4 regions of the Pseudarthrobacter sp. ATCC 49987 genome follow, and region 3 is predicted to be linked to each of the others. Evidence: riboswitches for the same ligand, from Rfam matches in the RefSeq annotation. Region 3 holds a riboswitch; each other region holds the start of a gene.

Region 1 (4,506 bases), 2.7 Mb from region 3:
GTCAGGCGTGCAGCCGCGGCGCGTCGAAGAAGTCAACCTCGTAGCGGGCGGACTGCCGGAAAGCCAGGGTCATGGCGTCCCGTTCACCCGGCGAGGCCGCCCGGGCCGCGGCGTCGGTGTGGGCGATGGCCTGCCGGGTGGCGGCGGCGAACTCCTCATCGGCGTAGGTGCGCAGCCACACCGCGTAGGGGTGCGATTCCGGGGCGCCTGCGGCGAGGAACTGCGCGTGCAGGGCCTCCCCTACTTCGGCGTAGAGCCAGAAGCACGGCAGCACGGCGGCCACGAGCACCCCGTAACTGCCGGAGACCGAGGCGGCCAGCAGATGGTCCACGTAGGACTTGGTGACCGGTCCGGGCGTCACTGTGGCCGTGCGGCCCTTCAGCCAGGTCCGGTGCAGCTCGGATTCGACGTCGAGGCAGTTCTGCGCGGAGCGGGCCCAGAAGAGCTGTTCGGCCTCCGTGGGCGCGATCGCGGCGGCGCGGGACAGGACCCGGGAATAGCCGTTCAGGTAGAGGGCGTCCTGGGCGAGGTAGTACGCAAACTCCTGCTCCGGGAGCGATCCGTCGGCCAGGGCCTTGATGAAGTCCAGGCCGCAGATCGCCTCGAGGTCCGCGGCGGCGGCGTCCCGGAGCGCGAGGGCGAATTCACCCTCGGCCGGTACCCGGCCTGTCCTGCCGTGGGCCTCGGTCTGCTGCTGGACGTGGTGGAAGTGATGGACCGGGCCGTTGCCGCTGCCGACGTCGAGGTCCGCCGAGGTACGCAGCGCCTCCTGCAGCCAGGGCTTGACCTCCCGGAGTGCAGCCTCCCAGTCGCCGACCCTGGCCTGCACGGTTGCCATCGCCGAGGACAGCGAGCAGCCGGTGCCGTGGCTGTTGCGGGTGGGCACCCGCTCCCCCGGCACCACCACGACGTCCTGGGCCAGGAGTCCGGCGGTGTTGACCAGCGCGTCCGGGCATCCGCCGTCATTGCTGTGGGTACCGGGATCGCCGTCGAGGTGGCCGCCCTTGACCAGTACCGTCGTGCCGGTGTGGGCGGCGAGCCGCTTGCCCTGCTCCAGCGCCGCGGCCCAGTTGCCCGCGACGGGTTCTTCGAGCAGGATCGCGAGTTCGGCGAGGTTGGGCGTAATCAGGTCCGCGTACGGCAGGAGCGCCTGCAGGGCCGCCTCGGCGGACTCCTGCAGCAGCCGGTCGCCGCTCGTCGCCACCATCACGGGGTCCAGCACGACGACGGCGGGCCGGACCTTCTCCAGCCAGCTGCGGACGGCGTCGATCACGGCGGCATCCCCCAGCATCCCGATCTTGACGGCATCGATGCTGATGTCCTCGCTGATCGCGTCGAGCTGGGCGGTCAGGAAGTCCGCCGGCGGGACGTGGACGGCGCTGACGCCGCGGGTGTTCTGGGCGGTCAGTGCGGTGATGGCCGCCATGCCGTAGCCGCCATGGGCGGCAATGCTTTTGAGGTCGGCCTGGATCCCGGCCCCGCCCGAGGGGTCGGAGCCGGCGATTGCGAGCACCCGTGGGATGCGGGGGGCGGCAGGGGCGGGGACAGCAGGAAGAAACGAGGAGGCGGTGGTCACGGGAGACATCCCTTCGCCGGTGCTAACCGGACAGGTTCAACGGGTCTGGATCTCAGCCGGCTCGATGCGCGGCACCCCGTGTCAGGGATCCAGCCTAGCCGCATCCTTTAACGAAGTCGCGGGCACGGCCCGGGCCTGGCGTATTGCTACGCGGTCCGGACCGCACCCGCGGCCTTGCTGAACTGTTCCGGTGCCAGTACTACAGTCGCGTTTATGGGGTGTGTCCGCGGGCTTTGTAATGACTATGTCGTGCGCGGTGTTGGTGTTTTCGTCGCCAGGTTGAGTGTTCCAGGACTTGTTCGGGGGCGGTGGTCCGGTGCCAGACCATTCGGACCAGCAGGCGCCTGATTTCAGGCAGTGAGAGCCGGATCAGTTCCGCGGTTCCGGCGGCAGGGCCCCTTTTTTGGAGCGGACCACGGTCAGGAAGGCCTGGGCGAACATGGAGAGGGTGATGTGGCGGTACCAGCCGGTGTATTGGCGCACTTGGTAGTGGTCCAGTCCGGTTTCTCCTTTGGAAGTTTGGAAGGTTTCCTCGATGGCCCAGCGGGCGCCGGCGATCCGCACCAGCTCGGCCAGCGAGACGCGGTTCGGGCCATGGCAGATGTAGTAAGCCAGATCGGAGGGGTCTTTCAGGGAGCGGCGGGCCAGTAGCCAGTGTTCCCCTGTTTCGGCGGGTCCGTTGATGCGGGTTCGTGGCCAGGAATACCGGCGGTCGCCCTTGGTCCCGGCGCCGGCGGTCCTGGTCCGCCAGGCATTGGTGCGCAGCGAGGCGATGAGTTTATCCGCGCGCCATTGCTCGCCGATCCCGACTGTGGGGGCGATGACGTTCTGGTTCATGGGAACCGCCAGCACGTAGTGCAACCCCCTGGCTTCCAGACGGCGGCGCAGCCCCGTGTGCTGCCCATAGACCGCGTCCCCGGTGGCCCAGCGGGCAAGGATCCCGGCATCCAGGGCGCGGTCGATCATGTCCGCTGCCAGTGCCGGTTTCGTGGCGAATTCCCGGGTTTTGGGGATCCCGGCCCGGGTGCATCTTTCCCGGTCATCGGCCCAGGCTTTGGGCAGGTAGAGTTCCCGGTCCAGCAGGGTGCGCCCGGCCGGGGCGGAGTACGTCAGGAACACCCCGATCTGGCAGTTCTCCACGCGCCCGGCGGTGCCCGAATACTGGCGTGCGACCCCGGCTGAGGCGGCGCCCTTCTTGAGGAATCCAGTCTCGTCAATGATCAGGATCCCGTCGGGATCGCCCAGGTGGCGGTTGACGTAGGTGAACAGGTCATCCCGCACGGCATCCGGGTCCCAGTCGGTGGTCGAGAGCAGGCGTTGCATGCCATCCGGGGTGCCGTGCCCGGCGCGTTCGGACAGCGTCCAGGAATTCTTGCGTTCCTCATCCGAAAGCAGCCCTCGCACATACCCCACAGCGTTCCGCCGCGGTTCCGACCGGACAAACCGCCGCCCAATCAGATCGCCGATTTCTTCCAGACCATCGGCCCACTCTTCTACGTCCGCCACACAAATATCATCACTCACCACCAACGATTAACAGGCCGCGAGCGGAAAGTCCGGTTAAACCGCCGATACGGCCAAAATTAAACGCGACTGTAGTACTAGAGCTCCGAGGCCGGGACGCCGACGCCGAGGATGATCGGCTCGTTCGCGGCAGGCTTGGCCGCCGGTGTGGTTGCGGCCGGGACCTTGGCCTCGTGCACCGAGACGGCTGACGCCTGCGGAGTTTCCCGGCGCTGTTCCACCGAGGTCTCATTGGCTGCACCCTGGGCGCGGCTGGCGCTGCGGTTGCGGCGTCCGCGGCGGGCGCGGGAGGTGCCGGCCTCGGTTTCCGCCTCGGTCTGGGAACCCGGTGCCTGGGCGCGTCCCGGACCGGTTCCGCCCGTGCGGGCCGGAGCTGCCGCAGCGGTCCGGGCTGCCGGCGCTTTCGCGGCGGGAGCCTTGGCTGCCGGTTCCTGCGCTGCCGGGGCTGCCTCGGCTTCACCCAGGTGGGCGAAGGCCTCGGTCAGCAGGTCCAGGGTCAGCGCGGGTGCAGTCGACTCGTCGGCGTGCTCCACGAACGGCAGGGCGACCTGCTCGCCGCCGAACGTCAGCACAGCGGCGGGACGTCCGGCTGCTTCCTCCGTCGCGGCCAGCTCGACGGCCGCCTCGACAGCTGCCTGGCGGGCCCCGGCATCGGCAGCGGCGGCTGATTCGCCGTCGTGCAGGTGTGCAGCGTGTGCCGCCGCGGCGATGTTCGCCAGCGCCGCGCGGGTTGCCTCAGCCTTGGCGTGGCGCTCGGCCTCGGTGGGCTCGGCGTGCACTGCTGCCGGTGCGGTCTGTTCGTCCGTGCCCTGGCCGCCCCGGCCGCGGCGGCGGCTCTTGCGTTCGGTCCGTGCAGCAGGCTGGTGCTGCTCGGTCCGGGGGACGTGGTGCTCGGCGGCAACCACGTTGGCGCGGCGGTGCTCCACCGGCTCGTCGTGGGTGACGATGCCGCGGCCGGCGCAGGCTTCGCACTGTTCGCCGAAGACTTCCAGCAGCCCGGTGCCCATCCGCTTGCGGGTCATCTGCACGAGGCCCAGCGAGGTCACCTCCGCCACCTGGTGCTTGGTCCGGTCCCGGCCCAGGCACTCCACCATGCGGCGCAGGACGAGGTCGCGGTTGGATTCGAGCACCATGTCGATGAAGTCGATCACGATGATGCCGCCGATGTCGCGGAGCCGGAGCTGCCGGACGACTTCCTCGGCCGCTTCCAGGTTGTTCTTGGTGACGGTTTCCTCAAGGTTGCCGCCGCTGCCGGTGAACTTGCCGGTGTTGACGTCCACCACGGTCATGGCTTCGGTGCGGTCGATCACGAGGGAGCCGCCGGAAGGCAGGAAGACTTTGCGGTCCAGGGCCTTGTGGATCTGCTCGTCGATGCGCCAGGCCGCGAAGATGTCGGTGTCCTTGGT
Region 2 (4,506 bases), 3.2 Mb from region 3:
ACTTCCGGATGCAGCGGAATCCGGCCGTCCGGGGTGTAGTAGGTCTGGCCGCGGCGGCGGGTTTCGGCGTCGAGCGCCCCGCCGGGGACGACAAAGGACGGGACGTCGGCGATCGCGTAAAAGACCTTATAGCCCGCGCCGGCACGGTCGATGAAGAGGGCCTGGTCCAGGTCGGTGGAGGACGCGGGATCGATGGTCACAAACTCAATGTGGGTGAAATCAAGCTCCGGCAGCTCGTGCCCGGCGACGGCCTCCTTGGCCTCCCGCAGGGCGTCCTCGGGGAACGGGCCCGGCAGTTCCAGCGTGGTGCGCAGCGCGTTGAGGGCCTGGGCAAGTTGGTTCTTCTGCTGGTGGATATTCGGGGTCAAGCGATGATGGGACACGAAAATCAGATTAGCTTCAATTGCGCCATTAGTCTTGGATCATGAGCACATCCCCGGCCGATCCCGCCCGTTACAACACCTTCCTGAGGGATCTGCTCGGCGTGATGGCTTACGGTGAGCTTTCCGCCTTCGAACGGCTCTCCTCCGATGCCCGGTATTCACCCACCCTGCACGACCGTGCGGTGCTGGCCCGGATCGCCGTGACCGAGTTCCAGCACTACGAACTCGTGAGCGCCAAACTCGACGCCATGGGCCTTGACCCGGAAGCTGCCATGGTTCCGTTTCAGCCGTCCGTGGACCACTTCCACGAACGCACGCGTCCGGCGGACTGGTACGAATCCCTCATGAAGGCGTATGTGATCGACACCGTCTCCGCCGATTTCTACCGCGCCATTTCCCGCTACGTCGACGCCTCGACCCGTGCCCTGGTGGAGCAGATCCAGGCCGACGGGGAGGCCACCGCCGTGCTGCGGGACCGGCTCAGGACGGCCCTGGCCGACGACCCGCGGCTGGCATCGCGGCTGGCGCTGTGGGCGAGGCGGCTGCTCGGCGAGGCCCTGACCCAGGCCCGGCGCGTGAGTTTCGAACATGCCTTCGTGGGCGGACTGATCGGCGCGGACGAGGAGCAGTCGAAGGAACTTGTCCGCGAGCTGATGCGGGAACTGGCGGCGAACCACTCACGCCGGATGACGCAGCTCGGCCTGGCCGGCTGAGCGGTCGGTCCGACTCAGCTGTCCGCGGCGTCGAGTGCGGCGAGCAGGGCCCGGGCGGCGTCCGCGGGATCGTCGGCCTCGGTGATGGCGCGGACCACCACGATCCTGTGTGCGCCCGCCGCCACCACCTGCTCCACATTTCCAAGGTCGATGCCGCCGATCGCGAACCAGGGCACCACGCCCGCGACCTTGCCCGCGACCTTGCCCGCGACCTTGCCCGCGACCTTGCCCCCGGCGCTATGTGCCGCCCGGCGGATCGCGTCCGCCGCGTAACGCACCAGTTCGAGTCCGACGGCGGCTCGCCCCGGCTTCGTGGGGGTGGCCCACACCGGCCCGACACAGAAGTAGTCCAGGCCGTTGCGGCCGGGGGCGGCGGCAATGGCTGCGTCCACCTGCTCCGGGCTGTGGGTGGACAAACCGATCACGGTGTCCTTGCCGAGGAAGTCCCGGGCCGCCCCGAGGGGGATGTCCTTTTGCCCGATGTGGAACACCGGAGCCCCGGACAGCGAGGCGAGGTCCGCCCGGTCGTTGACGGCCCACAGCCGGCCGTGGCGGTGGGCTGCCTGATGCAGGACCTCCAGCAGTTCCAGCTCCTCGGCAGCCTCCAGCGTCTTGTCGCGCAGCTGGATGATGTCCACGCCGCCGGCAAATGCAGCGTCCACGAAGTCCGCAAAGTCGCCGCGGTCCCGGCGGGCGTCGGTGCAAAGGTAAAGGCGGGCGGTGGTGTGGACGGCATCCTGGCTCATGCTTCCAGCCTAGTTCCTCTAAACTGGGCCAATACCGCGGGAGCCTGCCGCGCCCGTCCACGCCCCTGGCGTCCGGCACCGGCAGGCTGAGAGGGCGTCAGAGCCGACCGCTTGACCTGATCCGGTTAGTACCGGCGTAGGGAAGGAACCTTTTATGGGCAGCAGACTCGTCCCAGCCACGGCCTCAGTCACCGATGCGGCGGCCGCGGCCGCCGCGGATAACACCAAAACCCCCAAATGTTACGACGTTGCTGTGATTGGCGGCGGCGTTGTCGGCCACGGGATCGCCTGGGCGGCGCGGCGCTCGGGCCGTTCGGTGGCCCTGATTGACGACGCCCCCGGGAGCGGCGCCAGCTGGGCCGCCGCGGGCATGCTTGCCCCGGTGAGTGAACTCCACTACCAGGAGGAAGCCCTCCTGGAACTCATGCTTGAATCCTCCCGGCTCTGGCCGGCCTTCGCCGCCGGACTGGACGGTGCGGCCGCGGAAGACCCGCGAGACGGCGGCTCCGGGACGGGATACCTCACGACGCCGACCCTCGCCGTGGGTGCCGACGCCGCCGACCGCCGGGCGCTCGCGGACCTGCGCACCGTCCAGCAGGCTGCCGGCCTCGCCGTCGAACCGCTGATCGTCCGTGCGGCGCGCATCCGTGAACCCCTGCTGAGCCCGGGCATCTCCTGCGCCTTCGACATTCCCGCCGACCACCAGGTGGACCCCCGCCGTCTGCTCGCCCGGATCGGGGAACTGCTGGCCGCGGACGGCCGCTGCGACACCATCGCCCGGCGCGCTGCCGGGCTGCTCTGGGAGGACGGGCGGGTGGCTGGCGCCAGCCTCGCCGGCGGCGGTTCTGTCCGGGCCACGGAAACCATTGTGGCCAACGGCCTCGGCGCCGCCGCGCTTGAGGGACTGCCGGCGGGGCTCCGGCTGCCGCTGCGGCCGGTCCACGGTGACATCCTCCGGCTCCGGGTGCCGGAGAAACTGCGCCCGCTGCTCACCTCCACGGTGCGCGGACTGGTGCGCGGGGTGCCCGTCTACATCGTCCCCCGGCAGGACGGCACGGTGGTGATCGGTGCCACCCAGCGGGAGGACGCCCTCGGTGAAGACCTCCGGGACGCTGCCCCGCCGGCCGCCCCGACAGCCGGCACGCCGGCCGGTGCCGCTGTGTCCGCCGGCGGCGTCTACCAGCTGCTGCGCGATGCGCAGCAGCTGGTCCCCGCCGTCGCCGAACTGGAATTGCTCGAGGCCACCGCCCGGGCCCGGCCGGGGACCCCGGACAACGCGCCGCTGCTGGGCCGGGTGGCGGAACCGGGAAGTTCGGCAGGCATCGCGGGCCTGATCATCGCCACCGGCTTCTTCCGGCACGGAATCCTGCTCACGCCCGCCGCCGCAGAGATCTGCCGCGGACTGCTGGACGGCGTCGCGGATCCCCGCTGGGCCCACTTCCGGCCCGACAGATTCAGCACCGGCACACAGTCCGCCGGACCTGCTGCCGACGGTCCGCACACCACATTCCCCCGGAACACCAACACCCGGAACACCAACCCTGAGCACAACAAGGAAACGGTATGAACATCACCCTGAACGGAACCGGGCACTGGCTCCCCGACGGCGCCTCGGTCAGCACCCTCGTCAGCCAGGTCACCGGGCGGACCCTGGCCCCCAACGGCCAGTCTGAGGACGGCGGCAAACTCGGCGTCGCCGTGGCCCGCAACGCCGAGGTGGTCCCGCGCAGCCAATGGCACGGCACCGCGCTCGCCGACGGCGACGACATCGAGCTGGTAACGGCGGTACAGGGAGGATGAGCAGCATGGAGGACACCACACTGGCAGCGGCGCCCGGAGCCTCAGTGCCCGGAGCGTCAGCGGCCGCCGCGGATCCGTTCACGGTGGACGGCGTGCAGCTGGGGTCGCGGCTCATCATGGGCACGGGCGGGGCCCCGAGCCTGGACGGACTGGGGGCTGCACTGCTGGCCTCGGGCACCGAACTGACCACCGTCGCGATGCGGCGCTATTCGCCGGCGGAGTCCGGGTCGCTGTTTCAGCTGCTGCTGGAGCACAACATCCGGGTGCTGCCCAACACGGCGGGCTGTTTCACCGCCAGGGACGCCGTGCTGACGGCCGAACTGGCCCGCGAAGCCCTCGAAACGGACTGGGTCAAGCTCGAGGTCATCGCGGACGAGCACACCCTGCTGCCGGACGCTGTGGAACTGGTCGACGCCACCGAACAGCTGGTGGGCCGCGGGTTCAAGGTGTTCGCGTACACCAACGACGACCCGGTGCTGGCGCTGCGGCTGGAAAACCTCGGCGCCGCTGCTGTCATGCCCCTGGGCGCGCCGATCGGCACCGGCCTGGGCATCCTGAATCCGCACAACATCGAACTGATCGTCTCGCGGGCTTCCGTGCCCGTGGTCCTGGACGCCGGGATCGGCACGGCCTCCGACGCGGCCCTGGCCATGGAACTTGGCTGCGACGCCGTGCTGCTGGCCACGGCCGTGACCCGGGCCCAGAACCCGGTGCTGATGGGGGAGGCCTTCAGGCACGCGGTGATCGCCGGTAGGCTGGCAAAAAGGGCCGGCAGGATCCCGCGCCGGGAGCACGCGCTGGCGTCCTCGGCCATGGAGGGCCGGGCCGAATTCCTTTAGGCAAAGGAGCCTGCCATGGCAGCCG
Region 3 (4,506 bases):
CCGCCGCTTTTCACCGCCGGAAAGGGTGTAGGGGTTGGCGTCCACGAGTTCCGTCAGCCGTAACCGCTCCAGCAGTTCGTCCACGCGGTCCCCGCCGCGGCCCAGGTGCCGGGGCCCGAACATCAGCTCATCGAGCACCCGTCCGGTGACGAACTGGTGCTCGGGTTCCTGGAACACGGTGCCAATCCTGGCAATCAGCTGCTGGGCCTTCCACTTGTACGGATCAATCCCCGCGCCGGCGCTGAGCTCCAGCGTGGCGGAGACCGTGCCGGAGACCGGCGCGAGCAGGCCGGCGAGTGTCAGGGCGAAAGTCGACTTCCCCGAACCGTTGGGGCCGGTGATGGTCAGCGCTTCCCCGGCACGGACCTGGGCCACGATGCCGGACTGCACCGGCGCCGGCGGGATGGGCCGGAAGCCGCCGCGGAGACCGGACCGCCGCGGCCGTTCGCGCGAGACGGCCAGGCCCTCCGCGGCCAGCAGCAGCCGCGCGGTATTGGCACCGGCAGCACCGGCGGCACCGCCAGCACCGGCAGCACTGGCGCGGCGAGCCCGGGTCTGCGGCACGTAACCGGGCACCCAGACACCCGCTGCGGTGAGCATGTCCCGCGCCTGCGCCAGCACCTGGTCCGGCGGCCCGTCGATCAGCACGGCGGAGTCCGTGGCCGAGCCGGGCTGCAGCACCACGATCCGGTCCACGAGGTCTTTCCAGACCGCGACCCGGTGCTCCACCACCACCAGGGTGGCGCCGGTCTTGTCCACGCAGCGGCCGACGGCGTCGCGGACTTCCAGGACGCCGGCCGGGTCCAGGTTGGCGGTGGGTTCGTCGAGGAGAATCAGCCCGGGGCGCATCGCGAGGATGCCGGCGAGCGCCAGGCGCTGCTTCTGGCCGCCGGACAACGCCGACGTCGGATGGTCCAGCGGCAGCCGGCCCAGCCCGACGTCGTCGAGCGCTTCCGCCACCCGGGTCCAGATGTCGGCCGGCGACACGGAGAGGTTTTCCGCACCGAAGGCGACGTCGTCGCCGAGGCGTGAGAGCACCACCTGCGTTTCCGGGTCCTGCTGCATCAGTCCGGCCCGGCCGCGCCGGGCCCGGGGCGCGGCGCCGTCGATCAGCAGGCTGCCGGACTCGTCGGCGTCCTCGGCGTCCGCCGGAGCACGGCCAGCGGCAAAACTAACAGCACCGTCACCGGAGGAGCTGTCGCCGAGCACCCCGGCCAGGGCGTGGAGCAGCGTGGATTTGCCGGCGCCCGAAGGCCCCAGCAGCAGCACGCGCTCCCCCGGCCGGATGTCCAGGTCCAGGCCGCTGACGGCGGGCCGGGACCGGCCGGCGTGCCGCCAGCCCCAGCCGCGAGCGGTGATCGTAGCCGGGCGGACCCGGTCGAAAGATGTCATGCGCAGTGTGCGGACATCAGGAGAAGACGGGCTCCGTGGCCGCCTTGCGGGAAGCGAAGGAACTCAGCACGCCGGTCCTGGCCAGGCCCCGGGTGGCGAGCCAGGACAGCCCGCCGGCGATCACGGCACCGGAGATGGCGGTGAAAATGACGTAGGCGAGCTTGTCGCCGGCGGCGTACGCGATGTTCCAGCCCCAGGGCAGGAACGAATCATTCAGCCCGCAGAACAGGCCGGCGCCGGCACCGGCCAGCAGCGACACCGGCAGGTTGAACTTCTTGTACATGAACGCGGCGAAGACCAGTTCGGCGCCAAGGCCCTGCAGGATGCCGGAGATGAGCACCGTGGTGCCGTACTGCGAGCCCATGATCAGCTCGCCGGCGGCCGCCACGGTCTCGCAGAACAGTGCGGCGCCCGGCTTGCGGATGATGAGCATGCCCAGAACTGCCGGGATCATCCAGCCGCCGGCGTAAAGCCCGGTGAGCGGCGGGTAGAACGCGTTGACGGGGGCGGAAATGAGGTTGGCGCCCTGGGACCAGGCCCAGAAGATGACGCCGCCGGCCACGGCGATCAACGCGGCCACCACAATGTCCACAACACGCCAGTTGTGGGTGCGTCGGGTGGGTGTCGTGCCAGAACCGGGGCTGGCGGATTCGTGCTGGCCGGATTCGTGCTTGGCAGATGTATCAGTCATATCGTCCTCCTGAGGAACAGGAGGGGAGAGTGCCCCGGGTCCGCAGCTTCCGCTGCCGCTCCGTGCACTCTGAGAACTCGACTCCCTTGCGCCGGTACTAACCGGATCAGGTTCGAGGGTCTGCGGCTGTCCGCACTCTCAGCGCCCACCTGTGGTTTCCCCGGATTCCTCCGGTGATGCCCGACGGCGGCGCTCCCCTGTCGTATCTAATATTGCCCTTGTGGGCGTGGCCCAGTTTACACCCGTGGAGCATTATTTTTCCGGGGCCGGCCGTCACAATCCTGGACCGTCCGAAGCGGTGTCCCGGACCGGCCTGCTTGGTAGAGTCGGCACAGCATGGGAACACCGGACGCCGCCACGGCCGGCTGGCTGCCGGCAGCCAACTAACGGAAGCTGAATCACTTGACGAACTCACCAGTGCCTTCCCCCGACTACGATCCGGATTCCGCGGAACCGCAGCCGCACGGGTCCCTGGGTGCGCTGATCGGCCGCATCCTGGCGGAAATCGAGGAACTGCGGTTCCGGTCCTTCAGCAAGGACGACGCCCTGGACCTCGGGCTCCTCCTGGTGGAACTCGGCCGGCATCGCTCCCACCCGATCGCCATCGACATCACCAAGGGCGAGCAGGTGCTCTTCCATGCGGCGCTGGAGGGCGCCACCCCGGACAACGAACACTGGATCAGGGCCAAGCAGCGCACGGCCGTGCGCTACGAAGTCCCGTCGCTGCTGGTGGGTCTTCGGGCCCGGGCGGCCGGGCGGAGGATCGAGGACAACGCCTGGTTCGACCAGATGGAGTTTGCCGCCCACGGCGGCGCGTTCCCCATCTACCTGCGCGGCACCGGGATGATCGGCACCGTCACGGTGTCCGGGCTGCCGCAGAAAGCCGACCACGAACTGGTGGTCGAGGCCCTGTCGGAAATCCTCGGCCGCACTGCGTCTCTGGCTGGACCGCCGGGACGCTAGCCCGGCATCCCCCCGGCTCCGCTGCGGGGTGTCCGCCCGGCCAACCGGACCAGCGCAATCCCGACGGCCACGAACCAGACCCACATCAGCACGCCGTAGCCCCAGTAGAACTCCGGGACGGCATGCCGGAGCGCCTCCGCAACAACACCCAGGCCGCCGGTGGCGATCCCCAGCCACGCGAGGGTCCGTGGCAGCACCCCCTTCAGCATGACGACGGAGATCAGCAGGATGCCGAGCGCTGACAGGACACCGACGACGGCGGGGGTGTTGTTCTCGGCGACGATCGCCTCGGCGGCGGTCGAGTAGCGGAGCCGGGCGGCGCCGTCGTCCGCGCCGGCGTAACGGTCGCTGAGGTATACCAGCACGAGGGAGCCCCGGCTGGTGACCGGGACGGCGAGGATCAGCGCCCAGGACAGTGCGCCGATCACGGCAGCCAGCAGGGCCAGGCCTTTGTCGAGCGGGGCCAAGGCCACGAAGAGCGCCACGAACACGAGCACCGGCAGCATGTTCGGCACCATCCACAACAGCTGCTCGGCAATGTAGATCCCCTTGTTCCGCGCGATGAACTCCAGTGTCGCGGCGCCTCCGTGGACCGGTGGCGGGGCGGCGAAGTCCAGGACCAGCGCGATGACCAGGAGCACCACAAAGAGCACCGAGGCAATGCCGGCCCAGAAATACAGCCGCCGCGAGGTCTGGCCGTCAGCCGCTGGGGCGGCCGGCGCGGTGCGGCCGGGCGAACTGGTTTGGGGCTTTTCCATGCTCGAAGTTACGTCCGGCCCGCCCCGCCGGACAGGGGCGTTGGTCCCGGCCGCTTCCCTGGCTGGACCCTCCGGCAAGGAACGCTAGGCTAGGGGAAGCCCTGTTTCCTCCCGCAAGGAGTTGCGAAGAATGAACATCTTCATCAAACTGCTCGGCACCGGCATCAGCCTGCTCGCCGGCTATGTCGGCACCAAGCTCGTTGACACCATCTGGGAGAAGTCCACGGGCAGCAAGCCGCCCAAGGGCCACGACGACGACGTGCCCACCACGCTGCGCTCGGCCCTGACCTTCGCCCTGATCTCCGCGTCCGTCAGCGCCATCATCCAGGTCCTCGCCAACCGCGGCACCCAGCGCGCGGTGACCCGCTTCGCCAAGACCCAGGATCTGGTTTAGGGCGCCTGGTTTAGGGCGCCTGGTTTAGGGCGCATCGTCCAGCCCTCACCGCCCGTCGGTGACCTCGTCGCCGTCGTCGCCGGTGAAACCGCGCTTGCCGGCCGCCTGCTGGACCACGGCCTCCAGTTCATCCGTGCTGAGCAGCTCCGGGTGCAGGTGCTTCGTCCGGTAACCGGCGCGGCCCACCATATGCGCGGACACCGGCACGGTCAGCAGCTGGAAGATCCACGCCACCACCAGCACCGGCCACACCCACCAGGTGCGCATCTGAAGGCCCAGCGCGAACAGCAGCAGGAACAGACCCAGTA
Region 4 (4,506 bases), on a different contig from region 3:
CCACGCACCGCAGCCGCCACCGCCACAACCGCCCCACCCAGGACCCCGGACCAGCGCCGCCAGCAACAAACCGAATACGGGCGTTAAGGGGAGTGTCCGTTTAACGGTGGATCCACGGTTGGCATTTAGTTGATTGTTCCGTCGAAGCTGATGGCGAGGGCATTCAGAGCCGGCTTCCACCGTGAGGCCCATCGTGCCCTGCCTTTGCCGGTGGGGTCCAGTGCCCGGGTGGCCAGGTACAGACACTTCAGGGCGGCCTGCTCGGTGGGGCACGGAGAAAGCCTTGACAACGCAGAATTTTGCCCCCTCGGCGGCCTAGACCCAGATCACCAGGACTGCCTTCAAGGTCAACGCCCACGGCAATGTAGGCGGACCGGTTCACCACGTGGTGGCCTCGAGGACCTTGATCACCAACGCGTCCAGATAATGATCGGGTAGATCTCCTCCAGCGGCCGGTTTTGCGACCTACTCCACGACGGCATCGGTGATATTGGCGATATCGTCTCCTGGGAGAGTTCAGTGCCCAGTGTTCTGGCCAGGTGCAAACCACCGCGGGCGAGCTCATTCCTCTCGCCCTTGGGCTGGGAACACATCAGACCGGCGACTACACCTGGCCACGCGCCAACCAACATCAAACCCCGCAAATACATGCCACTACGACGCCCGGCAAAACCTTAGCGTCGGATATTTAACTTTTTCACAAGCCACCCCAATCCCTTACCCGCCCAGTGCGGCAATGCTTTTCAGGTCAGCCTGAATCCCTCGCCGCCGGTCGGGTCCGTTCCGGCGATGCTGAGGACCCGGGGGACATCGCGCAGGGTCAACGCTTTCAGGAACACCATTCCTCCTTCAGTTCCTGGGCCGCTGCCTGGGGATCATCGGCTGCGCAGACAGCAGAGACGACGGCTACCCCGGCGGCGCCGGCGTTGCGCAGCGGGCGTACGTGAGCGCTGCTGATGCCGCCGATTGCCACGCAGGGCAGGGTACTTGCCGTAACCAGGGCACCGAATCCGTTAATTCCTAGTGGTGTCGGGTGATCAGCTTTGGTTGCGGTTGCATGGATGGCGCCGACCCCCAGGTAGTCCACGGTCCCGGCCGGTAGGCGGTGCGCGGCCCGGATCTCGTTGTCGGTTGCCGCGCTTAACCCGACGATGGCCTCCGGGCCCGCCAGGGTGCGGGCCAACTCAACCGGCACGTCGGACTGGCCGACATGAACTCCGGCCACTTGCGTTCCTGCCGCCCGCGCCGCCAGGAAAATGTCGACCCGGTCATCAACCAGCACGGGAACTTTATTGCCGACGGATTCCGCGACGGCCTCGAGCAGTTGAAGCAAATCCCGGGCGGGGGCTTCCTTGTCCCGCACCTGGATCATTGTGGCACCTCCTGCCACCGCCGCGGCAGCAACAGCGGCGACTGTCCTTGAACCGCACTGGCGCGTATCGGTCACTAGGTACAGCGGCAGATGCTGTCTGATGTCCGTCCTGAAATTGCGCCAGCTCATCGGGTGCTGCCCGGCGAATCCACGGGGCGGAGGCTCAGCCCCGAGACGACGTCTTCGGGGGTGATGCCCGCGAGCCGGTCAAGGAATTCCACCGCGAAACTACCGGGACCTTGGGCCCGCTCCGCAGCCTGCTCAGCAGCAATGGTGTAGACCCCTGTGGCCGCTGTTGCCGCCAGCAGGGGGTCTTCGGTCAGGGAAGCAAAGGCTGCCATCACCGCGCCAAGGGCGCATCCACCACCGGTAATCTGGGTCAGCCAGGCGTGCCCGTTGGCTACACCCACGGTTTCCCCGTCAGGGCCCACTATCAGATCCACCGCGCCCGATACCGCCACTGCCGAAGCAGACGACATAGCCAAATTTCTCGCAGCCTCCAGGGCATCCGAAGGTGCTTCTGTTGAGTCCACGCCCCCCGGCTTCCGGCACCCACTCCGGCCAGGACGAGAATCTCCGAGGCATTGCCGCGGATGATGCGCGGGCCCATCCCGGCAAGCTGGTGCGCCAGCCCGGTACGCACGGACAAGGACCCGATGGCAACCGGATCCAAAACCCAGGCAGTCCCGGCAGCATTGGCGGCAGAAACGGCCTCGATCATCGCGATCCGTTGCCCGTGCTGCGGGGTCCCCAGGTTGATCAGGACCCCTGAGGCCACGGGGGCGAACTGGCTTGCTTCCTCCGGGATATCCACCATGGCCGGAGCGGCACCGATCGCCAGCAGGACATTGGCGGTGAAGTTTGTAACCACAGCGTTGGTAAGGCACTGCACCAGAGGGCTCCGGACCCTCAATTCTTCAAGCAGCTGAGCACAATCGGACGAGGTATAGCCAATAGCCATCCGCGACATCCCTTCGCTAGTTCGAACTAGATCAGGTTCAACGGGTGTTTATTCTCAGCTGCATTCATGGGTCGGCAGCACCCCGTGTCACTGCTGCTACCTTAGCGGTTCGTTGCAAGAACCAGGGAACGAACCGAACCGGCTGACAGCACCCGGTTTCGGTTTCGTGCCCGCGGAAGTAGTGGACACAAGTGGGCGGATGTTGAGCGCCGGGACCAGCGCGACTACAGTCGAATGCTGTAGAGCGGGAGCTCGGGTGTGGACCGGGCTGAGAGGGCGACTGAAAGCGTCGCCGACCGCAAGAACCTGTCCGGGTAATGCCGGCGAAGGGATAACTTCGATGCTTGCACTTTCCACCACTGTCATCATTTTGATCGTCGTCCTGGGACTATTCGCTTGGGTCGGCCTCAGGGTCGGACGCGACCGTGATCTTGATGAGTTCGCTGTGGCACGCAACAGCCAGAGCGGCCTCGGGCTGGGTCTTTCCTTCTTCGCCTCCGGCGTAGGCGCGTGGATTTTGTTCGCAGCGCCCGAAGTGGGTGCTTCGACGGGCTTGGCGGGAGTGCTGGGATACGCGGTTGCCATCACGGTTCCCCTGATCGGACTCGTCCTCATCGGCCGGCGGCTGCGGGCTCTGGTTCCCGAAGGCCACAACCTGATCGAGTTCGTCCAACTTCGCTACGGACGGACGATGCACCTCTACGTTCTGGCTATTTCGATGCTCTACATGCTCGTCGCTTTGGCTGCTGAACTGACCGCCGTCGGAGCGGTGCTCGGACGGCTGTCCGTCATGGACCCGCGTCTTGGCATTGCCGCCGTCGCAGCTATCACTGCCCTTTACACCGCTTACGGAGGGCTCCGCGCCTCGATCCGCACCGACCGTTGGCAGTCATGGATGTTGTTTGCCCTGCTGATCGTCGTCGGCGCTGTTCTCTTCACCGGCCTGTCCCGGGAGGATGTTCCAAGCGACCCGGCACTGTTCACCGTGGATGTGACCGGCATAGAGGCGGCGCTGACGCTCATTGTGGCGGTCACGGCCACCACCTTGTTCCACAACGGTTACTGGCAGCGGGTGTGGGCAGCCCGGGACGGGCGTGCGCTGACCCGCGGGGCGATCATTGGAGCGGTAACGCGTTTCCCGGTGGTCTTTGCAGCAGGCATGGTGGGACTCCTTGCAGCAGCCTACGGTGTGGCTCTTGGGACGCCGCCCGTTCCGTTCTTTGCCCTGCTGGACCTCCAGCCCGGGTGGGTCCTTGCGGCAGTTTTGATCCTCACCCTGGCCCTGGTGGCCTCCACGGTGGACACCCTGCAGAACGGCCTGGCCGCTGTCGCTGTCACGCATGTCCCTTCCATGGGCTTGACCGGGGGACGGATTGCCACGGTCGTGTTTACCGTCATCCCGGCCGTGGTGGCGTTCCAGGGGTTCTCGGTGCTGCGCCTATTCCTCATAGCTGACCTGTTTTGCGCCGCGACCATTGTGCCGGCCTTGCTGGGTTTGTGGCACCGTTCCACCACTGCCGGTGCTATCAGTGGTGCGTTGGCCGGCCTCGCTGCCGCCCTAGGTTATGGATTCGTGGTGGGCGGCAGTCTGCCCGCAGCTGTTGCCGTAGCAACGTTCTCGGAAGGACTCGCGCTGCCGCCGTTCCTCGCCGCGCTCTCCGCCTCAGCGGCCGTGACTATTCTGGTGTCCCTGGCAGCACGCCGGAGCACCAACCTGGCCAGCCTCAATGCGCGGGTAGTCCCGTTGCCCTCGCTCTCTGGAGCGCCCGGTGCCATCGAAAAGACGCCGGAGAACATCCGATGACTGCCGCTCAGGACACCCCGGCCCCGGGCATCCGCGACGGACTGGACCTGCGGATTCAGTCGTACATCGAGCGCGGCGCCGCTCCGGCGGAACCGGATGATTCCGAGTTCGGCCAGCTCGCCTTAGACCTTTTTGCCTATCAGTACGACCACAATCCGGCCTACCGGCGCTTCTGCCGCTCACGTCGGGCGGAGCCTGGAAGGCTCACCAGCTGGGAACAGATCCCACCTGTACCGTTGGCCGCGTTCAAAGAACTCACCCTCGCCTGCGAGCCACCGGAAAAAGCCGCTGCAATTTTCATGACCAGCGGCAGCACCAACCCCGGCCAGCGGGGACGCAACCACCACCCGCACCTTCATCTGTACGACG

What was found. A riboswitch is a leader RNA that binds a small molecule or an ion and turns the genes downstream of it on or off. The one in region 3 is predicted to bind thiamine pyrophosphate.
Region 1: linked by a shared signal. The riboswitch ahead of GXK59_RS06810 (bifunctional hydroxymethylpyrimidine kinase/phosphomethylpyrimidine kinase) and the one ahead of GXK59_RS18890 (ECF transporter S component) in region 3 are both predicted to bind thiamine pyrophosphate.
Region 2: linked by a shared signal. The riboswitch ahead of GXK59_RS04015 (FAD-dependent oxidoreductase) and the one ahead of GXK59_RS18890 (ECF transporter S component) in region 3 are both predicted to bind thiamine pyrophosphate.
Region 4: linked by a shared signal. The riboswitch ahead of thiM (hydroxyethylthiazole kinase) and the one ahead of GXK59_RS18890 (ECF transporter S component) in region 3 are both predicted to bind thiamine pyrophosphate.

The regions. Positions count from the first base shown of each region.
Region 1 covers NZ_JAABNS010000001.1:1,415,779-1,420,284, reverse strand. The annotation lists gene GXK59_RS06810 (bifunctional hydroxymethylpyrimidine kinase/phosphomethylpyrimidine kinase) at 2-1,585, opposite strand; TPP riboswitch at 1,568-1,665, opposite strand; gene GXK59_RS06805 (IS701 family transposase) at 1,946-3,088, opposite strand; gene GXK59_RS06800 (Rne/Rng family ribonuclease) at 3,178-4,506, opposite strand, start outside.
Region 2 covers NZ_JAABNS010000001.1:842,919-847,424, forward strand. The annotation lists gene GXK59_RS04000 (RNB domain-containing ribonuclease) at 1-383, opposite strand, end outside; gene GXK59_RS04005 (ferritin-like fold-containing protein) at 425-1,096, shown strand; gene GXK59_RS04010 (thiamine phosphate synthase) at 1,111-1,842, opposite strand; TPP riboswitch at 1,869-2,003, shown strand; gene GXK59_RS04015 (FAD-dependent oxidoreductase) at 1,997-3,409, shown strand; gene thiS (sulfur carrier protein ThiS) at 3,406-3,642, shown strand; gene GXK59_RS04025 (thiazole synthase) at 3,648-4,481, shown strand; gene GXK59_RS04030 (4a-hydroxytetrahydrobiopterin dehydratase) at 4,497-4,506, shown strand, end outside.
Region 3 covers NZ_JAABNS010000001.1:4,076,810-4,081,315, reverse strand. The annotation lists gene GXK59_RS18895 (ABC transporter ATP-binding protein) at 1-1,392, opposite strand, end outside; gene GXK59_RS18890 (ECF transporter S component) at 1,409-2,083, opposite strand; TPP riboswitch at 2,149-2,292, opposite strand; gene GXK59_RS18885 (heme-degrading domain-containing protein) at 2,486-3,046, shown strand; gene GXK59_RS18880 (DUF4386 family protein) at 3,043-3,804, opposite strand; gene GXK59_RS18875 (DUF4235 domain-containing protein) at 3,935-4,198, shown strand; gene mnhG (monovalent cation/H(+) antiporter subunit G) at 4,244-4,506, opposite strand, start outside.
Region 4 covers NZ_JAABNS010000003.1:68,655-73,160, forward strand. The annotation lists gene GXK59_RS19900 (helicase-related protein) at 1-87, shown strand, start outside; partial or broken gene GXK59_RS19905 (IS256 family transposase) at 126-269, opposite strand; partial or broken gene GXK59_RS19910 (transposase) at 317-542, opposite strand; partial or broken gene thiE (thiamine phosphate synthase) at 721-1,501, opposite strand; partial or broken gene thiM (hydroxyethylthiazole kinase) at 1,498-2,333, opposite strand; TPP riboswitch at 2,325-2,428, opposite strand; TPP riboswitch at 2,568-2,684, shown strand; gene GXK59_RS19930 (sodium:solute symporter family transporter) at 2,674-4,137, shown strand; gene GXK59_RS19935 (LuxE/PaaK family acyltransferase) at 4,134-4,506, shown strand, end outside.